DNA from 2 places in the Halopseudomonas sp. 4NH20-0008 genome. Region 2 is predicted to be linked to the other one. Evidence: predicted binding sites of a transcription regulator. Region 2 holds the regulator's gene; the other holds the start of a gene.
What was found. Region 2 encodes FliA, which starts transcription of late flagellar genes. Its sites were predicted from a motif close to CTAAAGTTTNNNNNNNNNNNGCCGNTAA; they were not measured.
Positions count from the first base shown of each region.

Region 1 (11,537 bases), on a different contig from region 2:
AAACGAGCTTTACCTGCTGGATACGCCGGAACTGCGAACCGATGACACCTTCCGTTATCTGGGCCAGGTGCGTGTTGGTCTAAGCAGCGAGTCTTTTACTGCGCGTCAGGAAGATATTTTGTACGGCGCACTTCTGCTCGCCTCTCTGGTGATGTTAGCCGCCGCGGTACTTGCCTTGCGCCTGGCAAAATCCCTGGCTTCACCCTTGCAGCGTATGAGCGTGGCCGTTCAGTCTTTGCAAGACGGCAACCTGGATACACAGCTGTCTGAAGATCAACAATATGAAATGGGCCAACTGATCAACAATATCAACGCCCTGTCACGCACACTCAAACGGGCCGATGCAGAACAGCGCCAAGCTATGATGCAAATCACATCAGCCCGGGAAGAAGCGGAAGCCGCCAACCGAGCCAAATCGGATTTTCTGGCCATGATGAGCCACGAACTGCGAACACCCATGAACGGTGTACTGGGGATGCTGCAGTTGCTGGAAACAACCGAGCTGAATCAGGAACAAAGTGAGTATGTAGAGATTGCCGGCGAATCCACCGATCACCTCCTGCGCGTCATCAACGATATTCTCGACTTTTCAAGAATCGAACGCGGTGTACTCGAGCTCGAGCACATCCCGTTCGCACTGGACGAACTGATTCATAATTCCGCCATGGTCTTCGAGCACACGGCCAGTCAAAAGGGCTTGAGCCTGAAGCTCAGTTCCAGCGGCAGACCAGGCTTACCTCTGGTGCTGGGCGATCCGACCCGGATCAGACAAATTCTGGTCAACCTGATCGGCAATGCACTGAAGTTCACCGAACAGGGCCAGATACTCGTTGATGCCCATTGGCAGCCCGATGGCAACAGTAACATTCTGCTTGAATGCCGTGTTGAGGATACCGGCATTGGCATCGAACAAGCTCAACTCGAAAGCATGTTTGACGCATTTCAGCAAGCCGACAGCAGCACATCAAGACGCTTTGGCGGCACAGGGCTGGGACTGTCGATCGCCCGCACCTTTGCCCTCAAGATGGGTGGTCAACTTGAGGCCACCAGTGCCATAGGCCAGGGATCCTGTTTTATTTTGAGGCTTTCATTACCCCTGGCAGACAAGCCAGCACTGAACGAGCAACCAAGCGCAATGCAACCCGTCCAGAGCAGACTGCCTTTGCTGCTGGTTGAGGACAATCCAGTCAATCAAATGGTCATCGAAGGCATGTTGCGCAGCTTGTCACACCAGGTTGTTACTGTTGAAAATGGCCACAGGGCGCTACAGCAACTGAAGGATCCGCAGCAGGCCTTCTCAATGATCCTCATGGATCTGCAGTTGCCGGATATGGACGGCTTGACTACGTTCCGCCATTACCTGCACGCCTGTGAAGCAGGGCAAGTTAAACCCATACCCTGTGTGGCCCTGACCGCCAGCGCCTTTGAAGGCGACCGGCAGCAATGCGAGTCTGCAGGCATGCAGGGTTTTCTGACCAAACCCCTGACCCGCGCAGCGCTGCAAAAGGAACTGGACAAGTGGCTGGCACAGGAAGCGAACGGACAGGGCAACTATTGACAAGACTGATCATGCCCCATTTCAGACCTGTGCAAGCGGCACGCCGCAGCGGATACTAGACGCTCAATAACCTTTTCGCCTACAGCACAGGGTCCAGACCTGATATGAGCGCCGATTTCACGCCTATTACCCTTGATACACCTTTCAGTCTGCTGCCAGAGTTGGTCGCGCGGCATGCCATTGAACGTGCCGAGCACCCTGCACTGGTTCAAGATGGCATTCAGATCACCTATGCAGAACTAAACCAGCAGGTTGATCGGGTTGCCGCCGCGCTGCAGCGCGACGGACTCAAGCCCGGGGACAGCATTGCCATCTGCGGCAGTAACAGCATTACCTATGCCATCCTCTATCTAGGGGCACTGCGAGCTGCGGTCGTTGTGGCCCCTCTGGCACCCTCCTCCACCGCCGACAGCCTGATGGTCATGATCAGGGATGCCGGGGCAAAACGGGTATTTGTAGATCAACCGGTTTATCAGGCCCTTGCTGCAGTGGCAAGCCAGGCCGGCCTATCCCTGCTGAGCATGGACGACAGCCGCCCAGAAGCCGGTTTCAGCCAATGGTTGAGCGACCAGCAACCCCGTGCAGTCAGCATCAGCGCCGAAATGCCGTTCAACATCATCTATTCCTCAGGCACCACCGGCGAGCCGAAGGGGATTGTGCAATCGCACGGCATGCGCTGGTCGCATATTCAGCGGGGTATCGTTTTCGGATATGGCCCCGAGTGTGTAACCCTTATCTCGACACCCCTGTATTCGAATACCACCCTGGTGTCCTTCCTGCCCACCATCGGCCTGGGTGGCACGGTCGTGTTGATGGCGAAATTTGATGCAGCCAAGTACCTGCAACTGGCTCAGGCGCTCAAGGTTACCCATACCATGCTGGTGCCGGTGCAGTACCAACGCATCATGGCCCGCGACGATTTCGATCAGTACGACCTGTCGAAATTCAAAATGAAGTTCAGCACGAGTGCACCTTTCCATGCCGAACTCAAGGCTGACATTCTGGCGCGCTGGCCAGGTGGCTTGATCGAGTTTTACGGCATGACCGAAGGCGGCGGCTCTTGCATGCTGGCCGCGCACCAGTTCCCGGACAAACTGGCTACCGTCGGCAAGCCATTGGAAAATCACGACATGCGCGTGATTGACGAGGACGGCCTGGAGTTGCCCTACGGCGAAATCGGTGAAGTTGTTGGTCACTCCCCCGCCATGATGACCGGCTATCTGAACAAACCGGAAAAAACCGCTGAAGCCGAATGGTATGACAGCACCGGCAAACGTTTCATTCGTACCGGGGATGTCGGCCGTTTCGATGCTGAGGGTTTCCTCACCCTGATGGACAGACGCAAGGACATGATCATCAGTGGCGGCTTCAATATTTATCCCAGTGACCTGGAACTGGAGTTGCGCAAGCATCCTGACCTGCTCGAAGTGACCGTAATTGGCGTGCAATCACGCAGCTGGGGTGAAACGCCGGTGGGCTATGCCGTTCTTAAACCCGGTAGCTCTCCCTCTGCCGATGACATCTGCCAATGGTTCAACGGTCGCGTAGGCAAGACCCAACGCCTGAATCGCCTGGTTCTGGTCAATGAGCTGCCGCGCAGCGCCATTGGCAAGGTTCTCAAGCGCGAGTTGCGTGATCAATTCCAGGCTGAATTTGGCGAACTGGATTGATTCAGGGCAATGCTTGCATAGTTTCAAGCCTGCTACTGGCACAGAAACTTTGTTCTTGAGCCGCATCGCAGGTATCCTCGACGCCTGATCAGCCGATGTCCGGGCCAGTGTGACTTTCACATTGGCTCGGCAGTCTGAGCTTACGCTGGCGGAAATAATCCAACCCCCCGCCAAGCCGAAACAATAGCGCCCCACCGAACGGGGAAGAGCAGGAGTCTCTATGTCAAATCAGAATGCGTACACCCGGGAAGAGCTGCTGAAGTGTAGCCGCGGCGAGATGTTCGGACCCGGAAACGCACAATTACCCGCCCCCAACATGCTGATGATCGACCGTATCGTCCATATCAGCGATACCGGTGGCAAGTTCGGCAAGGGCGAAATCGTTGCCGAACTGGATATCAACCCTGACCTGTGGTTTTTTGCCTGTCACTTCGAGGGCGACCCGGTCATGCCCGGCTGCCTGGGGCTTGATGCCATGTGGCAACTGGTTGGGTTTCACCTTGGCTGGCTGGGCTACGAAGGCCGCGGTCGCGCCCTCGGCTCCGGTGAGGTCAAGTTCTTTGGCCAGGTCCTGCCGACCGCCAAAAAGGTGACCTACACCATCCATATCAAACGCACCATCAATCGCTCACTGACCCTTGGCATTGCCGATGGCAGCATGGCCGTGGATGGTCGCGAAATCTACACCGCCGAAGGGCTGCGTGTGGGCTTGTTCACTTCTACTGACAGCTTCTGAGGATTATCGCCATGCGTCGCGTCGTGATTACCGGCATGGGCATCGTATCGTGCCTGGGCCAGGACCTGGAAACCGTTGCCGCCAGTCTCAAGGCAGGCAAATCCGGTATTCGCTTTAAACCCGATTATGCTGAGATGGGCTTGCGCAGCCAGGTTGCTGGCAGCGTGGAGATTGACCTTGAAGCGGCTATCGACCGCAAGATCAAGCGTTTCATGGGCGATGCTGCGGCCTTTGCTTACCTATCCATGGAGCAGGCCATTGCCAATGCCGGCCTGACCGAGGAACAGGTCAGCAACGTACGTACCGGCCTGGTCGCTGGCAGCGGTGGCGCCTCAACCCTGAACCAGATGGAAGCCGTTGATATTCTGCGCGAAAAAGGTGTCAAGAAGATCGGGCCATACCGCGTACCTCGGACCATGGGCAGCACTGTTTCTGCTTGTCTTGCTACCCCGTTCAAAATCAAAGGTGTGAATTACTCGATCTCCTCGGCCTGCGCCACCAGCGCCCACTGTATCGGCCATGCCGCTGAACTGATCCAGCTCGGCAAACAGGACATCGTATTTGCCGGTGGTGGTGAAGAGGAGCACTGGTCACAGTCCATGCTGTTCGACGCTATGGGCGCCTTGTCCACTCAGTACAACGACACCCCGGAAAAGGCCTCGCGCGCCTATGACGCCAAGCGTGACGGTTTCGTCATTGCCGGTGGTGGTGGCATGGTCGTGGTTGAAGAGCTCGAACATGCTCTGGCGCGCGGTGCAACCATTTATGCCGAGCTGGTCGGTTATGGTGCTACCTCCGATGGCTATGACATGGTCGCCCCCAGTGGCGAAGGCGCTGTGCGTTGCATGCAGCAAGCGCTTGCCACGGTTGACGGCACCATTGAATACCTGAATACCCATGGCACCTCCACTCCGGTCGGTGATGTCGCCGAGCTCAAGGCCATTCGCGAGGTCTTTGGTGACAAGGCTCCGAAAATCAGCTCGACCAAGAGTCTATCCGGTCATTCCTTGGGCGCCGCAGGCGTGCAGGAAGCCATCTACTGCCTGCTGATGATGCGTGATAAGTTCCTCGCTGCATCAGCCAACATCGATGAGCTGGATGAGAACGTCGGCAACTTGCCGATTCTTCGCGAGCGTCTTGACCAGGCTGTAGATCTGATGATGTCCAACAGCTTCGGCTTTGGGGGCACCAATGCAACACTGATCCTCAAGCGCTGGAATGGCGTCTGACAGAACATTGCTGCATTGTCCCAAACGGGCGGCCTTGAGCCGCCCGTTTGCATTTCAGAACAGATAAAAACGCCCTGCCCCAGCACAAGTCAGCCGGTTGCGCACCGATACTGACCATATTCCATGGCAGACGAACACAAAGCCGCAGGCTACAGAACAGTGTAGCCATGGCACCTTACTTGCTAGGGCAAAAGAGCCAACCACCTGATTCAGGAGCTGCCCTTGAGCCTCTTCGACCTTATCCGCAGCAAGTCAACCCAGGATGACCAGCTTGATCGACTCTTCAATCAGCTTGATCTGAGCATCACAACGGCACAACAACCTACTTTGATCGGGCGCATCGGTCAGTTTGCCGGGCGCCTGCACAACCGCATCAGCACCAGCCTGAATGCCGCCGTCGGCATTGCTGCCCATGCCCCGCAACTGGCCAGCATTGCCCGACGTAACGAGCAGCAAGGTGAACAGTTGGCGCAATCCTCGGAAATGATCGCCAGCGCCGTGGAAGAAATCAGTGCCAGTCTAGAGGCCGAACTGGTTCCCGGGGCTGCCTGTGTTGCCGAACTGGCCAGCGATGTCAGTCAACAGCTGCGCGCCTGCGAAGCCGACAGCCAACTGGTACTGAGTCAGGTGGATACCATTCGCTCCACCGAGCAGCAATTGGCCGAGGAAATACAGACCCTGGCGCGGCAGATTGACGAAGTCAATCAGGTGATCGGCATGATCGCCAACATCTCCCAACAGACCAATCTGCTGGCCCTGAATGCGGCCATTGAAGCCGCCCGTGCCGGTGAACAGGGCCGAGGCTTTGCTGTGGTGGCCGAGGAAGTCAGACGCCTGGCCGGCCATACTACCCAGGCCACCGAACAGGTCAGTCAGATCATTGAAGGCTTTCGCAGCGGTATGGGCCGCCTCAATCTTGCAGGAGACAGCATGCATAAGGCTGTAGCTCAGGGCCGCGAGGGCATTCAGCGCATGGATATGAGTCTGACCCAGGCCAGCAGCGCCATGTTGCAACTGGATCAGCGCGTGGCCGGTATGGCCAGCGGCACCGAACAGATTGGTGCAGCCGTGCGTTCGGTCAGTCAGGACGTCCAGCAGGTCGCTGATGTAGCCACCGAACTCAAGGACAGCGCTACCCGGGTGCGCCAGCACAGTGATGCGGTACGCGAGGCCAGCGATCAACTGCTCGAAGGTCTGGGGCAGTTCCAGCTCGGCATCCACCAGCAGATGCGTGATCGGGTCATCAGCATGGTCTCTGAGCCGGGACTGGTTCGCAGCCTGGGTGAAGCAGAACAGCTGATGCAGCAATGGGTTCGTCAGGATAGCCGCTTTGAACTGCTGTATCTGGTCAACGCCGAGGGTATTCAAGTCAGCGAAAATATCCCCGCGCCAGACCTCGCTAGCGCCTCGGCTAACAGCGTGCGAGGCAGTAACTGGTCCGGGCGCGCCTGGTTTCGCTCGGCCCGTGACCAACTCAGCGCGCAGATCAGTCCGGTGTATCGCTCATCGGCGACTGACGCCTTTTGCTTTACTCTCTCCGCGCCGGTATTCAACAGTCAGGGGCAGTTGACCCATGTGCTCGGTGCGGACGTTCGACTGTCGGCCCTGTTGGGGCAAACAAGCGCGCCCGAGCAACACCTCGCACAACAACGCCAACAACAATGGCAAGCAGCCATCGCCTGAGAAGGACAGTGTCTCGATTTGCGACAACGGGCAGGCCTTATCAAACCGACTGATAATGCTTGCCTCCTGACCTGAAGCTGCTACAAATCAAGTATGCAAATACTTCCTGATGGCTTGATTGTAATCCTCAAGCGCGCCTGCCCGACCTGCGCCCTGATCGAACCTGTGCTGGCCCAACTGGCGCGCGGCCCATTGCCCTTGACCGTTGTGGTGCAGGACACCGCCGACTTTGATGTGGGCAAGGGCAGACAAATTGCCGACGACACCCTTGAGTGGTCCTGGCAGCTTGATTGCGAGATTGTGCCGACCCTGATCCGCCGTGAACAGGGCCAGGAGCAGTCACGCACCTACGGCTGGTTCCGGGAAGACTGGGAACAGATCAGCGGCCTGTCACGCCTTGGCCCCGATTTACCCGCCTCGCGCCCCGGCTGCGGTTCCAAGACTCAGGACCCGGGCATGGCCGAGAAACTTGCGATACGCTTCGGGGCCGTGACCTTTCAATCCCGCGAAGTGGAAATCGGCGATAGCGAAGACCCTATCGAGGCCTGCCACGAGCGTGGTTGGAGTGACGGCCTGCCGGTGGTACCGCCCACGCCCGAACGGGTATATCGCATGCTCCTGGGTACCCGTCGCAAGGCCGATGAAGTACTGGGCCTGATGCCACCCGATCTGGTGCCCTGCACCGTCGAGAAGGTCGCCATCAATGCCGTCATGGCCGGCTGCAAGCCCGAATACATGCCGGTGGTACTTGCTGCTGTGGAGGCAGCCCTGGTCGACGAGTTCGGCATGCACGGCATTCTCTGTACAACCATGTTTGCTGGCCCTCTGGTGCTGGTCAATGGGCCGGTGGCCAAGCGCATCGGCATGAACGCCGGCGTCAACTGCCTGGGCCAGGGCAACCGCGCCAATGCCAGCATCGGCCGCGCCCTGCAGCTGGTCGTGCGCAACGTAGGTGGTGGGCGCCCCGGCGAGATAGATCGAGCTACCATGGGCACCCCCGGCAAATTTACATTCTGCTTTGCCGAGGCCGAGGACAGCGAATGGAATTCCCTGGCCGTGGAACGCGGGTTCAGCCCGGACCAGTCGGTGGTTACCCTGTTTGCTGCTGAAGGCGTACAGGCCATTGTCGATCAGAAGTCCCGCACCCCCGAATCCCTGGCACGCAGTTTTGCCCTGTCGCTGCGTGCCGTCGATCACTACAAGCTGGTCATGCACGGTGATGCCATTCTGGTGGTATCACCCGAGCATTGTCGGGTCTTCACAGATGCCGGCTGGAGCAAGGCCCGCCTGCACCAGGAACTGGCTCGCCTGCTGACCTTGCCAGGCAAGGAGCTGGTCATGGGTGCGCAAGATATTACCGAAGGCATGCCGGAGCAGTTTGCCGGCGCAGATCTACCCAAGTTTCGACCTGGTGGATTACTGATCGTCAGGGCCGGTGGCCCGGCTGGTCTGTTTTCCGCTGTTATTGCTGGTTGGGCCGCTTCCGGCCCGACGGGCTCCACCCCGGTTAGCAAGGAGGTAACGGCATGACATCGCCAACCATTCTGCTCGACCCGACCGCTGAGCGCACGGCTACCAGCCGCGCATTGACGGCCAGACCTGCGTCACTCGAAGGCCTGACTGTCGGTTTGCTGGACATTTCCAAGTCACGCGGCAACGTATTGCTGGATCGTCTGGACGAACTGCTCAGCGAGCGCGGTATCGAGGTAAAACGCTATCGCAAACCTACCTTTGCACGCATCGCCCCCACCGATCTGAAACAACAGATCGCCAGTGAGGTAGACGTGCTGGTGGAAGGCTTGGCCGACTGAGGCTCCTGTACCTCGTGCTGTATGCATGATATAGGCGACCTCGAAGGCCGACAGATTCCCGGTGTAGGTATTGCTTCCAGCGAATTCGTTGAGGCGGCAGCGTTGCAGTCCAAGGCATTGGGCATGGACCCGAAGATGGTGTTTGTACCCCACCCGATTCAGGACCGTACCGATGACGAACTGCGTACACTCGCCGATAACGCCTTCGACAGCATAGTGAAGGCACTAACGCTGCAGGACTCGTGATAATGGCGGGCCTTGCGGCCCGTGCATAAGAGTTGATTGGCAAGATGGGGGTTCTGGGCAAATGGGGCACCCCGGTACAAGACACGCGGCAAGTACGTCCTTGTAGCTCAGCAATGCCATCCCTGGCATTGATGGTCTTGTACCGGGGTGCCCCATCCGCCCATTTCAGCTTTGGCGTCCATCAACTCTTATGCTTCGCATTACTTCTCGAGGCTAGTGTTCCGTGCTGAATACCGACCTGACCACATCCAGCGATGTGCGCCGCACCCTGCCCTCCATTGACCACATACTCAACTGGCCCCTCATACGCCAACTGACCGAAGACTTCGGCCGCGAGCTGACCAAACAGAGCATCAACGGTGAGCTGCAGCGGCTCAGAGCGGCCTGCCAGCCCTGTGAGCCAGATCAGCTTGTTGAAAGGGTGCAGCAGCAACTGCAGCAACTACTGGCCCCGTCCCTGCGCAAGGTGTTCAACCTGACCGGTACCGTACTGCACACCAACCTTGGCCGCGCGCCGCTGCCGGAAGAGGCCATAGTGGCAATGTGTGACGTCGCACGTGGCGCCAGCAACCTGGAATTCGATCTGGCTACGGGCAAACGCGGTGACCGTGACAGCCATGTCGAAGCCTGGCTGTGCCGACTGACCGGCGCCGAAGCGGCCACCGTGGTCAACAACAATGCCGCAGCCGTCCTGCTGACACTGAACACCCTGGCAAAGGGTAAAGAGGTGCTGGTTTCACGCGGCGAGCTGGTGGAGATCGGCGGCGCCTTCCGTGTGCCGGATATCATGCGTCGCGCCCAGGCCAAACTGGTCGAAGTCGGCACGACCAACCGCACCCACCGGCGTGACTATGTCGACGCCATCAACCCGAAGACGGGCCTGCTGATGACGGTTCACGCCAGCAATTACACCATTCAGGGGTTCACCGCCAGCGTACCGGAGCAACAGATAGCGCAGGCCGCCCACGACCAGGGCCTGCCCTACGCGATAGATCTGGGCAGCGGCAGTCTGATCGATATGCGCCAGTGGGGTTTGCCCTACGAGCCTACACCGATGGACAGCATTGCCAGTGGCGCGGACCTGGTCACCTTCAGCGGCGACAAGCTATTGGGTGGCCCGCAAGCCGGGATCATTGTCGGCAAGCGGAGCCTGATCGACAAGCTGAAGACCAATCCGCTCAAGCGCGCACTACGCTGCGACAAGGTCACCCTCGCGGCTCTGGAGGCAGTACTCACGCTTTACGCGCAGCCGGAAAAACTCGCCGAACGCCTGCCCAGCCTGCGCTGGTTAAGCCGCACGCAGGAGGAGATTCGGCAGCAGGCTGAACGCTTGCTTTCGGCATTTCAGTCCTGGACGGGCGAGCAGACGGCGGTCACGATAATGAATGTCATGGGCCAGATTGGCAGCGGCTCGCTACCCATAGAGCGCTTGCCCAGCTGCGCCATCGCCCTGCGCCCCGCCTCAAGCAAGCGCGGCAGCAATAGGCAACTGCAGGCTCTGCAGGCTGCGCTCAGGACCCTGCCGGTGCCGATCATCGGCCGCATCCACGACGGCCAGCTACTGCTCGATATACGCTGTTTGGACGAAGAAGCGCAATTGCTCAGCCAACTGCAGGCGCAGCCCTACCGATGATTATCGCCACCGCCGGGCATGTGGACCACGGCAAGACCGCATTGATACGCGCGCTCACCGGTCAGGAAACCGATCGCAGTGCCGAAGAACAGGCGCGCGGCATGAGCATCAATCTGGGTTTTGCCTACCTCGACACGCCCTGCGGCAGCGCATTGGACTTTGTCGATGTGCCCGGCCATGAGAAGTTTATGCGCACCTTGCTGGCGGGTATGGGCTGTGTAGAGGCAGCGTTGTTGCTGGTTGCGGCAGACGACGGCCTGATGCCGCAGACCCTTGAACACATCGAACTACTGAGTCTGCTGTGCTTGCATCCGATCACTCTGGTGCTGACCAAGACTGACCGGGTTGATCAAGCACGAGTGGCACAGGTGCAGGAGGATGCCTGCGCGGCCTTGCAGCAGGCAGGAATACAAGCGGCTGCCTGCTTCAACGTGAATAATCTGGATGGCCAGGGCGTACCGGCCCTGCGTGCGTATTTGCTTGAACTGGCCAGAAATCAGCCACTGGTCGACGCTTCAGGTTCACCCCGATTTCATATCGATCGTCACTTCAGTCGCGCCGGCACCGGGCAGATTGTCACAGGTACCCTGGTATCGGGGCAGATTTCTCCGGGTGACCAGCTTTGCCTATCGGTGAATGGCAGCCTGGTGCGCGTCCGTGCGCTGCATATCCACGGTCAAGCGGTCGAACGCGCCCTTGCCGGTCAGCGTTGCGCGTTGCAGATTGCCACACAGGCGCCGGCACAAGCACTGCAACGTGGCAGCCAGTTGCTGATCGCTGAAACCCGCATGCCTTCCCGCCGCTTTGATAGCCTTCTTCATTTACACCGGCCCATGCCCACACGGGGCAGCCTGCAACTGCATCTGGCCAACAGCACAGTCAATGCACGCTGTGTGGTACTAGGAGAGCGTGATTCCAGCCCCTATTGGCAGTGGATCACTGACGAGCCGCTGTGCCTGCGTCAAGGCGAC
Region 1 is NZ_BAAJMD010000017.1:47,721-59,257, reverse strand. It holds gene AC27HQ_RS15160 (ATP-binding protein) at 1-1,558, shown strand, start outside; gene AC27HQ_RS15155 (class I adenylate-forming enzyme family protein) at 1,663-3,228, shown strand; gene fabA (3-hydroxyacyl-[acyl-carrier-protein] dehydratase FabA) at 3,449-3,964, shown strand; gene fabB (beta-ketoacyl-ACP synthase I) at 3,976-5,193, shown strand; gene AC27HQ_RS15140 (methyl-accepting chemotaxis protein) at 5,416-6,876, shown strand; gene AC27HQ_RS15135 (hypothetical protein) at 6,970-8,406, shown strand; gene AC27HQ_RS15130 (UGSC family (seleno)protein) at 8,403-8,933, shown strand; gene selA (L-seryl-tRNA(Sec) selenium transferase) at 9,160-10,566, shown strand; gene selB (selenocysteine-specific translation elongation factor) at 10,563-11,537, shown strand, end outside.
Region 1: AC27HQ_RS15140 (methyl-accepting chemotaxis protein) is a predicted target of FliA. The motif match lies at 5,277-5,304, and genes of this name have one in related genera.

Region 2 (11,537 bases):
AACCACCTGGATCTGCGGATCGCCTGCAAGGATCTCCGTCACCCGGCGACGAAAGAAACCCGAGTCATCCACCACCAGCACCTTGACCGCCATACACTCTCCTGAAACCTGTCAGCCCGGCAGCAGCGTGCTGCCGAACCTGAATCCTGTTATCCCACTATAGCTGGCCAACCCAGCTGGCGATCAAGTCCGTTAGCGCTTTACCCACTGCCCGCCCGTTCGGAGCTAACCGCGTCGCGCGTAGCGCTTGAGCAGACTGGGGATATCAAGAATCAGTGCAATGCGGCCATCGCCGGTAATGGTTGCACCGGACATCCCGGGTGTACCCTGCAACATGCGGCCCAGAGGCTTGATCACTACCTCCTCTTGCCCGACCAGTTGATCCACCACAAAACCGACACGCTGGGTGCCGACTGAAACAATCACGACACTGGCTGCCGAGCGATCACTGTTATCCGCCACACCGGGCATCAACCAGCGCTTGAGGAAGAACAGCGGCAGGGCCTTGTCGCGGACAATGATGACCTCCTGACCATCCACCACATTGGTGCGCGACAGATCCAGACTGTAAATCTCGTTAACGCTGACCAGTGGCAAGGCAAAGGCCTGGTCTGCCAACATGACCATCAATGTCGGCATGATTGCCAGCGTCAGGGGTACCTTGATGGCAATGCGGCTGCCTTCACCCTTGACCGAATGGATACCTATTGTGCCGTTCAGCTGGGAAATCTTGGTCTTGACCACGTCCATACCAACACCGCGACCGGATACATCGGAAATTTCGGTCTTGGTTGAAAAACCCGGAGCCAGAATCAGGTCGAAACATTCACTTTCGGTCAAACGATCAGCGGCATCCTTGTCCATCATGCCCTTCTCGACTGCCTTGGCACGCAGTACCTCTGCATCCATGCCACGACCATCATCGGTGATAGTCAGCAGAATGTGATCGCCTTCCTGCGCGGCTGCAAGAATAACCTTGCCGGTTCGCGACTTGCCTGCTGCCTCACGCTCATCAGGCATCTCGATACCGTGATCGACCGAGTTGCGTACAAGGTGGACAAGGGGATCGGCCAGGGCTTCAACCAGATTCTTGTCCAAGTCGGTTTCTTCGCCGATCAGTTCGAGATTGATTTCCTTTCTGAGGTTGCGGGCCAGGTCCCGGACGACACGTGGAAAGCGTCCGAAGACCTTCTTGATTGGCTGCATGCGGGTCTTCATTACCGAGGACTGCAGATCCGCAGTCACCACGTCCAGATTGCCAACGGCCTTGTTCAGCTCTTCATCTCCGCTGCTCAGACCAAGGCGTACCAGACGATTGCGCACCAGCACCAGCTCGCCCACCATGTTCATGATCTCGTCCAACCGAGCGGTATCCACACGTACGGTGGTTTCGGGCGCGGCGGCCTCGAGTCCGCCAGGCGCAGTGGCCGGGTCAGGAACGGCAAGGGCTTTTTGGCTGGGTTCAGGAGCGGCTTTGGGCTTGGCTTTTTCAGGCGCTTTGGGCTTGGCGTCAGCCACTGCGGGCTTAGTACCAGAGGTTACAGCAGCAGGGCTGCTGTCCTTGCCTGGAGCCTTTCCTGAACCATGCAGCTGGTCCAGCAGGGCTTCAAACTCATCATCGGTTATATGCGCATCATCGCTATTGATCGCCGGATCTGATGGCGCAGAGGGTGCCTCATCGGCTTTCAAGCCGGGCGCAGCGCCCTTGCCATGCAGTTGATCCAGCAGGGCCTCGAATTCATCGTCATTAATTTCATCGCTGACGCGCTCGGGAGCAGGTTCAGCAACGACTGACTCGACTGCAGTGGTTCCATGCAACTGGTCCAGCAGCGCCTCAAACTCGTCATCGGTAATCTCGTCATCGCTGCCCGCCGTCGCGGGTGCGGCTGACTCGTTCTCGGATCCATGCAGGGCATCGAGTAACTTCTCGAACTCGTCATCGGTGATATCACCCTCGGCAACGGGCTGGTCTGACGGGTTCGCAACTGCACTTGCGGTTGGTTGGGCGACTGGATCGGCCGGCGCAGGGTCATCGGATGCAGGGTGGGCAAGGCGAGCAAGTGCTTCAAGCAAAGCGGGGTCTGCAGGACGGGGCTCTTCACCCTCGCGCACCTGGCTGAACATTTCATTAACACTGTCGAGGGCCTGAAGGACGACATCCATCAGCTCTGAATCGACTTTGCGCTCACCCTTGCGCAGAATATCGAAAACGTTTTCGGCTATATGGCAGCAACCAACCAGGGCATCCAGCTGCAGGAATCCTGCTCCGCCTTTTACCGTGTGGAAGCCGCGAAAAATAGCGTTGAGCAGATTCATGTCATCGGGACGATTCTCCAGCTCGACCAGCTGTTCAGACAACAGCTCGAGAATCTCGCCGGCTTCTACCAGAAAGTCTTGAAGAATTTCCTCATCCGCATCAAAACTCATGCATCCACTCCCGGGTCGCGCTTGTTGTTAGAAGCCCAGACTGGAGAGAAGATCGTCCACTTCGTCCTGTCCGGATACTACGTCTTCTCTTGTATCGGCATGAATCTGCGGACCTTCACCCCTGGGTGAAGTTTTTTTCGCTTCGACCGGCTCTTCGGCATGAGCAATCCCGGCCATGCGGTCCACATGTCCCGCCATGCGAACCAGGTTCACCAGACTTTCTTCAACATCATGGACCAAGGTAATAACACGTTTGATCACCTGGCCTGTAAGGTCCTGGTAATCCTGCGCCATCAGAATATCGTTGAGTTGTGCGCTGACTTCAGTGCTCGAGGTTTCGGTTTTCTCAAGGAACTCACCGATACGACGGTACAGATCACGGAATTCGCCCGCGGCCATTTCACGGCGCTGCAGGCGCTCCCAGTCAGCACGCAGCACGCTGGCTTCCTGGCCCAGGGCCGAAACGATGGGGGCACTGCTTTCCACCAGATCCATAGTGCGATTGGCGGCCTTGTCGGTCAGCTGCACCACATAATCAAGGCGGTCTGATGCATCAGAAATCTTGGAGGTTTCGTTTTCGTCGCCCAGTGCGTGGGTGGTATCGATCTGAAAATTGACAATGGCGTTGTGCAATGCGCGGGTCAGTTGTCCGACCTCATGGTAGAGACCGCGATCACGTGCCTGGTTGATGGCATGAATGACCAGAATGGCCTCACCATAATGACCTTGCTCCAGATAATCGACCAGTTGCCGCGCGTTGTCTTTCAGGGAATGTTCAAATTCCTGAGCGGTTGCCTGGCCGGGATCCTTACTTAGTGCCATAACCTGTACCCCGGTGTGTTGTCATTTGGCCTGGACGCGCTCAAAAATCTTTTCGATCTTTTCTTTCAACGCCTGGGCGGTAAAAGGTTTGACCACGTAGCCATTGACTCCGGCCTGAGCCGCTTCAATGATCTGATCGCGCTTGGCCTCAGCCGTCACCATGAGAACAGGCAAATGCTTCAGACGTTCGTCGGCACGCACAGCGCGCAACAGGTCAATGCCGCTCATGCCCGGCATGTTCCAGTCAGTAACCAGGAAGTCGAAACTGCCGCTCTGCAACATCGGCAATGCGGTATTGCCGTCATCAGCCTCGGCGGTATTGGTGAAGCCAAGATCCCGCAGCAGGTTCTTGATAATGCGTCTCATCGTCGAGAAATCATCCACGATGAGGATTTTCATGTTCTTGTCCAAGTCGACCTCCGTACACACCAGGAAGAGTGCTGTCACACACCCCGTTAACCTACTGGCCAAACAAGCCTTCAGATCCCGCTGATGCCAGTGTAACCGCAGCGGCAGCGCGGCGCTGCCCCATCTGACATGCAATGCTTATTTTCCAGGCCAACCGGGCATTGTCCGGATGCTGGCAACAAAATCAATCGTTATGCCATCCTGACAGTCTTGAACGCAGCCTGGCGGCACATTGGCTGTGCAACTGGCTGACTCTTGACTCGCTGACGCCCAATACCGCGCCAATCTCCTTGAGATTCAACTCTTCCTCATAGTACAGCGACAGCAGCAGCCTTTCGCGTTCTGGCAAACCTTCTATCGCCTCAACCAAAGCCGCTCTGAAACGCTCGTCCTGCATGCCTTGAAAAGGTTCTTCATCACTGTGAGCATCGGCACGAGCGCCGCTCTCGAGCAGGTCGTCAAAGCTGAACAACTTGCTGCCGGCAGTATCGTTGAGAATCGCATAATAATCTTCAAGGCTCATCTCAAGTTCGGCCGCAATCTCGTGATCTTTAGCATCCCGTCCCAGGCGCGACTCGACCGCTCTGACCGCGTCAGACACCATGCGGGTGTTACGATGAACCGAACGGGGCGCCCAGTCACCCTTGCGCACCTCGTCAAGCATGGCACCACGAATGCGGATGCCGGCATAGGTTTCAAAACTGGCACCCTTGCCATTATCGAATTTTCGCGAAGCTTCCAGCAGGCCAATCATGCCAGCCTGAATCAGATCATCAACTTGCACACTAGCAGGCAGGCGGCCCAGCAGATGGTAGGCAATACGCTTCACCAGGGGGGCAAACTGGGCAACCAGCTGGTCCTGATGTTCAGATGAACATTGTGCGCGTGTATACATGCTTACCCCGGCTGCGGCCTGCGTCATAGGCCCGTTCCTGTCTGCTGGACAAGGCGTTCGACAAAAAACTCCAGATGCCCGCGTGGGTTGGCCGGCAAAGGCCACGCATCGACTTTCTGGGCTATGGCTCGAATAGCCATGGACGCCTTGCTACGCGGGAAGGCTTCATACACAGCCCGCTGTTTTTGTACGGCCTTGCGAACATTCTCGTCGTAGGGCACGGCACCCACATACTGCAGCGCCACATCCAGAAATCGGTCAGTTACCTTGGTCAGTTTAGCAAAGACTGTGCGACCTTCCTGCGGTGTATGCACCATGTTAGCCAAAACCCGGAAACGGGTCATGCCATAATCCCGATTGAGCAGCTTGATCAGCGCATAGGCATCGGTAATCGAGGTGGGCTCATCGCATACCACCACCAGCACTTCCTGGGCAGCACGGACGAAACTGACCACCGAGTCGCCAATGCCTGCGGCCGTATCGACAATCAGCACATCGATATTGTCACCAATATCACTGAATGCCTGAATCAGGCCCGCATGCTGCTGGGGGTTGAGGTTGACCATGGTGGCGGCACCGGAGGCCGCCGGAACAATACGCATCCCGCCCGGGCCAGTGATCATCACATCACGCAGTTCACAGGTGCCTTCGAGCACGTCGGCCAAGGTGGCTTTGGGCTTGATACCCAGCAGCACATCAACATTGGCCAGGCCAAGGTCGGCATCCAGCAACACAACGCGACGCCCCAGCTCGGCCAAGGCCAGACCCAGGTTGACCGAGACGTTGGTCTTGCCGATGCCACCTTTGCCGCCGGTAACTGCGATAACCTGAACCGGATGTTTGCTACCCATCTGCGTTGATTACCTTATTATCGTTTGTGAATCAGCTTGCACGCTGATTATGGAGTATACCGGCAAACACGTCTGCCATGTCCTGATCGGCCGGTGGCTCGTTTCCAGCCAGGGTAACGGCCCGACTGACCAACTGATGACCAACGCCACAGGCGATATCATCAGGGATACGCTGGCCATCTGCCAGATAGGCTACCGGCAAACCCTGCTGCATAGCCAGCCCCAATGCCTCGCCCAGTGTTGCCGCCTCATCCACCTTGGTCAATACGCAAGCGTCAAGACCACAGCGCTTATATGTATGATAGGCGGCTTTCAGAACCTGGTATTGACTTGTGGCAGCCAAAACCAGCAACTTGCTGACCTTTTGGCCCAGCGCAGCCAATTCACTGAGCTGGCTGTGCAGATGCGGGTCCTGAGCTTGCAGGCCTGCAGTATCCACCAACACCAAGCGCTTACCGGAAAATTCGCGCAGCACATCAGCCAGGCTGTTCTGCTCGTCCACCACCCGCACCGGCACATTCAGAATCCGACCCAGGGTACGCAGTTGTTCGTGGGCACCAATTCGGTAGGTATCCATGGTAACCAGGGCCACATGCTGGCTACCGTGCTTGAGCACGTAGCGGGCGGCCAGCTTGCCCAGGGTTGTGGTCTTGCCAGCCCCGGTCGGCCCGACCAGCGCCACGACACCGCCACGCTCGATCAATTCATCACGCATGACCGGCAGGCTGTGGGCCAGGTGGGCCAGCAGCATGCGCCAAGCCTGTTTGGTGTTGGGCTCGTTGTCGACCAGGCGCAGCAGTTGCTGACTCAGCTCAGCCGGAAAACCAAGCTGCGTCAGGCGACGCCAGAGACTGGCCTGACGCGGTTGGGTTTGATGCATCTGCCCCCAGCTCAGGCTGCCTAGTTGCGCCTCGAGCATCTCCCGCAGACCTGCAATCTCGGCGCGCATGTCACTGATGCTGCCCGCCTCGGCAGCTGCCGCATACCCGCGCGCCGCAGGCTGAGCCTGGACCGCGCCGTTAACCGGCTGTGATTCTTCGCTGTTCAGGCGTTCCAGCAGATCACGGGCCACGCTGGATCCTGATTCAACCGCCTGACGCATGGTGTCGCCAAACAACTGACGGTTGACCTTGGGGCCACCTGACATCTGTTCGCCAACGGCCAATTGAGCCTGGGCAGTTACAATGCGTTCCTGGGTTTTTCTCAGCTCCAGATCCAGGCCAGGCGTCGGCGGCGTCAGGCGCGGAGCGTCAAAGTCGAGGGCGGCGGTCAGTTCCACGCCGCCAGCGACGCGCCGATTGGCAATGATCGAGGCATCACCGCCCAGCTCGTCTCTGACCAACTTCATTGCCTGACGCATATCGGCGGCAAAGAAACGTTTTACCTTCATGGCTGACCCACCTTGCTCATTCATCTGACCGCCCCTTTATCAGAGGTTGGATTAACTCTGGCCTACGGTAGCGACTATGGTGACCTGCTTGCTGTCCGGTATTTCCTGGTAGGACAACACATGGGCGCCAGGGGCCGCATAGCGTACAAATTTGGCCATCATGCCGCGGATCGGACCGGCTACCAGCAAAATCGCCGGCTTGCCTTGCAACTCCTGCCGCTGCACCGCATCGGCCAGAGAGCGCTGGAGTTTTTCGGCCATGCCCGGTTCGAGCATAACGCCGTCATCACCACCCTGCCCGGCCTTCTGAATACTCTGTAGCAATATCTGTTCCAACCTCGGCTCCAAGGTGATCACAGGCAGCTCGGAGTCAAGCCCGACAATGCTTTGCACGATTGAGCGCGACAACGCTACTCGCACCGAGGCGATCAACGCGCCGGGATCTTGACTCTTGGAAGGCTGGTTGGCGATGGCCTCGGCAATGGTCCGAATATCCCTTACCGGCACCTGTTCCTGCAGCAGCCCTTGCAATACCTTGAGCAACGCTGACAAGGAAATGATGCCGGGTACCAGCTCCTCTGCCAGTTTCGGCGAGGCTTTGGCCAGTACCTGCATCAACTGCTGCACCTCCTCATGGCCAATCAGCTCATGGGCATGCTTGTGCAATATCTGATTGATATGGGTGGCGACCACCGTACTGGCATCGACAACGGTGTAACCAAGTGACTGCGCCTGATCCTTCTGCATGGGCTCGATCCACACAGCATCCAGCCCAAAGGCAGGATCCTTGCCGGCAATACCCTTGATATCACCAAATACCTGACCCGGATTGATCGCCAGCTCACGATCCGGATAGACCTCAGCTTCAGCCACACCAACACCCATAAGCGTGACCCGATAGGCGTTAGGCGCCAGGTCCAGGTTGTCGCGAATATGGACGGACGGCATAAGGAAACCCAGATCCTGTGAGAGCTTCTTGCGCACGCCCTTGATCCGCGCCAGCAATTGCCCACCCTGATTGCGATCGACCAAAGGAATCAGGCGATACCCCACCTCCAGGCCAACCATGTCGACCGGGGTGACATCGTCCCAGCCCAGCTCCTTGACCTCCTGGCGAGGCGCAGCAGGCACTTCAGCCAACTGACGCTCCTGTTCCTCGTCAGCAACCACCTTAAGACGCTGACGATTGGCGATCACGTAGGCCGCACCGGCCGCCAGAGCACCCAGGCTGATAAAGGAAAAATGGGGCATGCCGGGAATCAGACCCATGACGATCAGAATTGCAGCGGCAATCGCCAGGGCCTTGGGCGAGGCAAACATTTGACGCTGGACCTGCGCCCCCATGTCCTCGGAGGTCGATACCCGGGTTACCATGATGGCCGCAGCCGTCGACAGCAACAGTGAAGGAATTTGCGCCACCAGACCGTCACCAATGGTCAACAGCACATAAATACGTCCGGCTTCGGCAAAGGGCAGATCATGCTGCGCCATACCAATGGCCAGACCACCGATGATATTTATGAACAGGATCATCAGACCGGCCACCGCATCACCGCGAACAAACTTGCTGGCACCGTCCATCGAGCCATAGAAGTCAGCTTCCTGGGCCACTTCCTGACGCCGCAGCTTGGCCTGTTCCTGATCAATCAAACCGGCATTCAAGTCGGCATCAATGGCCATCTGCTTGCCGGGCATGGCATCCAGGGTAAAGCGTGCGCTGACCTCCGAAATACGTCCCGCGCCCTTGGTAACCACTACGAAGTTGATGATCATCAGGATGGCGAAGACCACCAGACCAACCACATAGTTACCACCAATCACCACTTCACCGAAGGCCTGAATCACCTTACCTGCAGCATCGCCACCCTCATGACCGTAGAGCAGCACAACCCGTGTAGAGGCTACGTTGAGCGCCAGGCGCAGCAAGGTTGCGACCAACAGAATGGTTGGAAAAACAGCGAAATCCAGGGGTCGCAGGGCATAGGCGCAGACCAACAGAACCACCAGCGCCAAGGCAATATTGAAGGTAAACAGCACATCAAGCAGAAAAGGCGGTACCGGCAGCATCATCATGCCGAGCATGACCAGCAACAGAATCGGCACACCCAGGCTGCCATGCCGCAACCCGGACAGGTTGCTGCGCACCGTACTCATCATTTCTGCTCTGTCGACTGCCATGCCCGATGGATTCCTGATCAAATTTTTGACGCTTGCCGTTGTCCGTATCTTGACTACGCAAAAAGCGTTCCATCTATTGAAATCCTTTTGGAAAACTCTGCTCTTGCCCTGGGCCGGCGGTGCTATTATTAGGCCAGTGGGTTGGCATCCGGACTGGCGCTTGAGCGGTCAATGGGGTCGGTAATCAGAGCAGGGGCCTTGATCGGGAATAGACATGCGCGTATCAGTTGTTGCCTTAGCCAGTTTTATCTCTCTGCTTGCAAGCGGCTGCTCAAGCTTGCCAGATCGCCAGCAGGTACTCAGCGCCTCTGGCGAGTTTCTCAGCAAAGCCGGTGACATGCTCAGCGACCAGGGCAACCGGCTTGCCGCGTTTACCGGCCTTGGCCAGCAATCCAGAGTGCAGCAACAGTACCAACAGGAGGTCGAAGCCCTCTTTGCCCAACCCTATATCGACCCCCTGACCCGTTATCTCGAAGCACACAGCAATGACAGGTCAAGAGCCACCTTGCTGGAAACCGTAGCGACTGAACGCGAGCGGCGATGTCAGGTCATTGCTCGCCGTTACGCCAGCGTAACGCCGGATCAAGGTAATCTGCAGCGTCTGGAACGCGGCTATCTTTACTCCTGCCCGGAGCAGGTCAAGGCCTTTGCCGACCAGTTGGAGCGGTCTCGACCTGAGGCGACGCAAGAGTCCATGGCAACCGAGCAGCAGAGCGCTGTCAGACCAGCGCCAGCCGATTCCAGCGTTCCCGCCAGTCTTTACGGCATTGCCCCACAGGACGACTCGGTAGAACTGGCTGTGGTCCGTCGGCAAGCAAGCAATTGCTACCTGCTCTTTACCATACGCAACTACAGCCAGGCTGAAACCGCCTGTGCAGGTCCGGCAGCCAGTGGCGATGCCAAAGCCCAGCAGCATTTGGCGCGCATCAGCGAACTGGCGGGTGATGAGGACAAGGCTATGCACTGGGCCACCCAATCAGCACAGCAACAGCACCCGGATGGCCTGATGTTGCTAGGGCGTTATTACCAGGATGGCATCGGCACGACACCCGATACGGCCCGCGGCTTTCAACTGATTCGGCAAGCCGCGGACAAGGGTCTGGCAGAAGCCAGTTACAAGGCCGCCATGGCGTACCGTGAGGGCAAGGGAACCGCCATCAATACCGATGCCTCGCTGGTCTATATGATTCGCGCCGCAGAACAGAATTACCTGCCGGCCCAGCTGACACTGGCTACACATTACCTGTCGACTGGCGGCACCCAGGCCACCAGGGGTCGTTATTGGCTTCTACGGGCCGCCGCTGCAGGGTCGGCGCGGGCTCAATTTCGCCTTGCAGAAAGCTATGCCACAGGCACAGGTGGCCCGATCAATATTCAGGCCGCCTATGAGTGGTACAGTCTGGCATTATTGAACGGAGAAAGCCGTGCCCAGGCTGAAGTCGATGCACTGGCGCCACGCCTCACGGCCGAGCAATTACGTCTGGCCCAGACCAACATTCAGAGCAGGCTCAACGGCCTGCAGTGACAGGGCATCAGGGATGAAGCGATTTTCGCTGGCGACACCCGAGAGCATGACCATCCAACGCTCGGTGATGCTGGTACTGAGTCTGCTGGTACTGCTGTTCATCCTCGGTATGTGGCTGATGTCCAGCCTGAACCTGCGCTTTGCCCAGGACACCATGACCGAGTTGCGACAACGTCAGGTTGCCGACACCTTCTATGCCAATCTTGACCGCATCAATGCGCACCATCAGCGCATGGAGCAAAACACCCTGGACCTGGCCAGACTCGGCGAACTCTATCAGCGCTTAAACCTGGGCACAGGCCGTCCACCCCGGGTTGAACTGGAGCGCAATCTGCGTCAGATATTGCGCGACTTTCCAGATGCCAACGGCTCTGCCATCTGGCTTGAACCGGGCGTTGTTGAAACAGAAGCATTGGGTATCAGCGCGCACCGTGGTGACGATGGCATTCGCATCAACCTGAACCGCGACGATGTGCGCGAACGCAACTGGTACCAGCGTATCAGAGCCCATCTGGACACCCAGGACCAGCAAACCGGCCGGCGCAGCTTCAACTGGTCACCGGCCTATTACAAGTCACAGATCGATACGGTCGTCATCAGTCTGAGCACCCTGATGCGTGATGACAGCAACAGGGTCATCGGCATGGTCTCCAGTGACTGGCAGATAGACGCCATCATCAACCTGGTCAGCCAGGTCGATATCACCCCGGGCACCTTCGCTTTTCTGCTCGACAGCCAGAACCGCAACCTTTCAAGCCTGTCCCGCTCGGAAGACGTACAAGGCGCCCAGCAGTTGATTGAAGCCATTACAGCCCTGCAACTGCAGGCCGGCGAATACAACCGGAGCAGCCGCTTGCTCGGCATGCTCGAGCGAAACACCCCGCTGCAGCAGAGAATGCTGGAGGTTGCCAGTCACCAATATGCCTTGCTGTATGCCGCCACAGATGCGGATATGGTCTTTGGCATCGGTGTTCCCCAGGCTGAAATAGATGCGGTATTGGTCCCCATGCGGGAAAGCAATCTGCGCATTGCTCTGCTGAT
Region 2 is NZ_BAAJMD010000012.1:49,983-61,519, forward strand. It holds gene AC27HQ_RS12725 (protein-glutamate methylesterase/protein-glutamine glutaminase) at 1-93, opposite strand, end outside; gene AC27HQ_RS12730 (chemotaxis protein CheA) at 226-2,427, opposite strand; gene AC27HQ_RS12735 (protein phosphatase CheZ) at 2,455-3,249, opposite strand; gene AC27HQ_RS12740 (chemotaxis response regulator CheY) at 3,271-3,648, opposite strand; gene AC27HQ_RS12745 (RNA polymerase sigma factor FliA) at 3,842-4,579, opposite strand; gene fleN (flagellar synthesis regulator FleN) at 4,576-5,403, opposite strand; gene flhF (flagellar biosynthesis GTPase FlhF) at 5,435-6,793, opposite strand; gene flhA (flagellar biosynthesis protein FlhA) at 6,845-8,950, opposite strand; gene AC27HQ_RS12765 (tetratricopeptide repeat protein) at 9,186-10,496, shown strand; gene AC27HQ_RS12770 (EAL domain-containing protein) at 10,510-11,537, shown strand, end outside.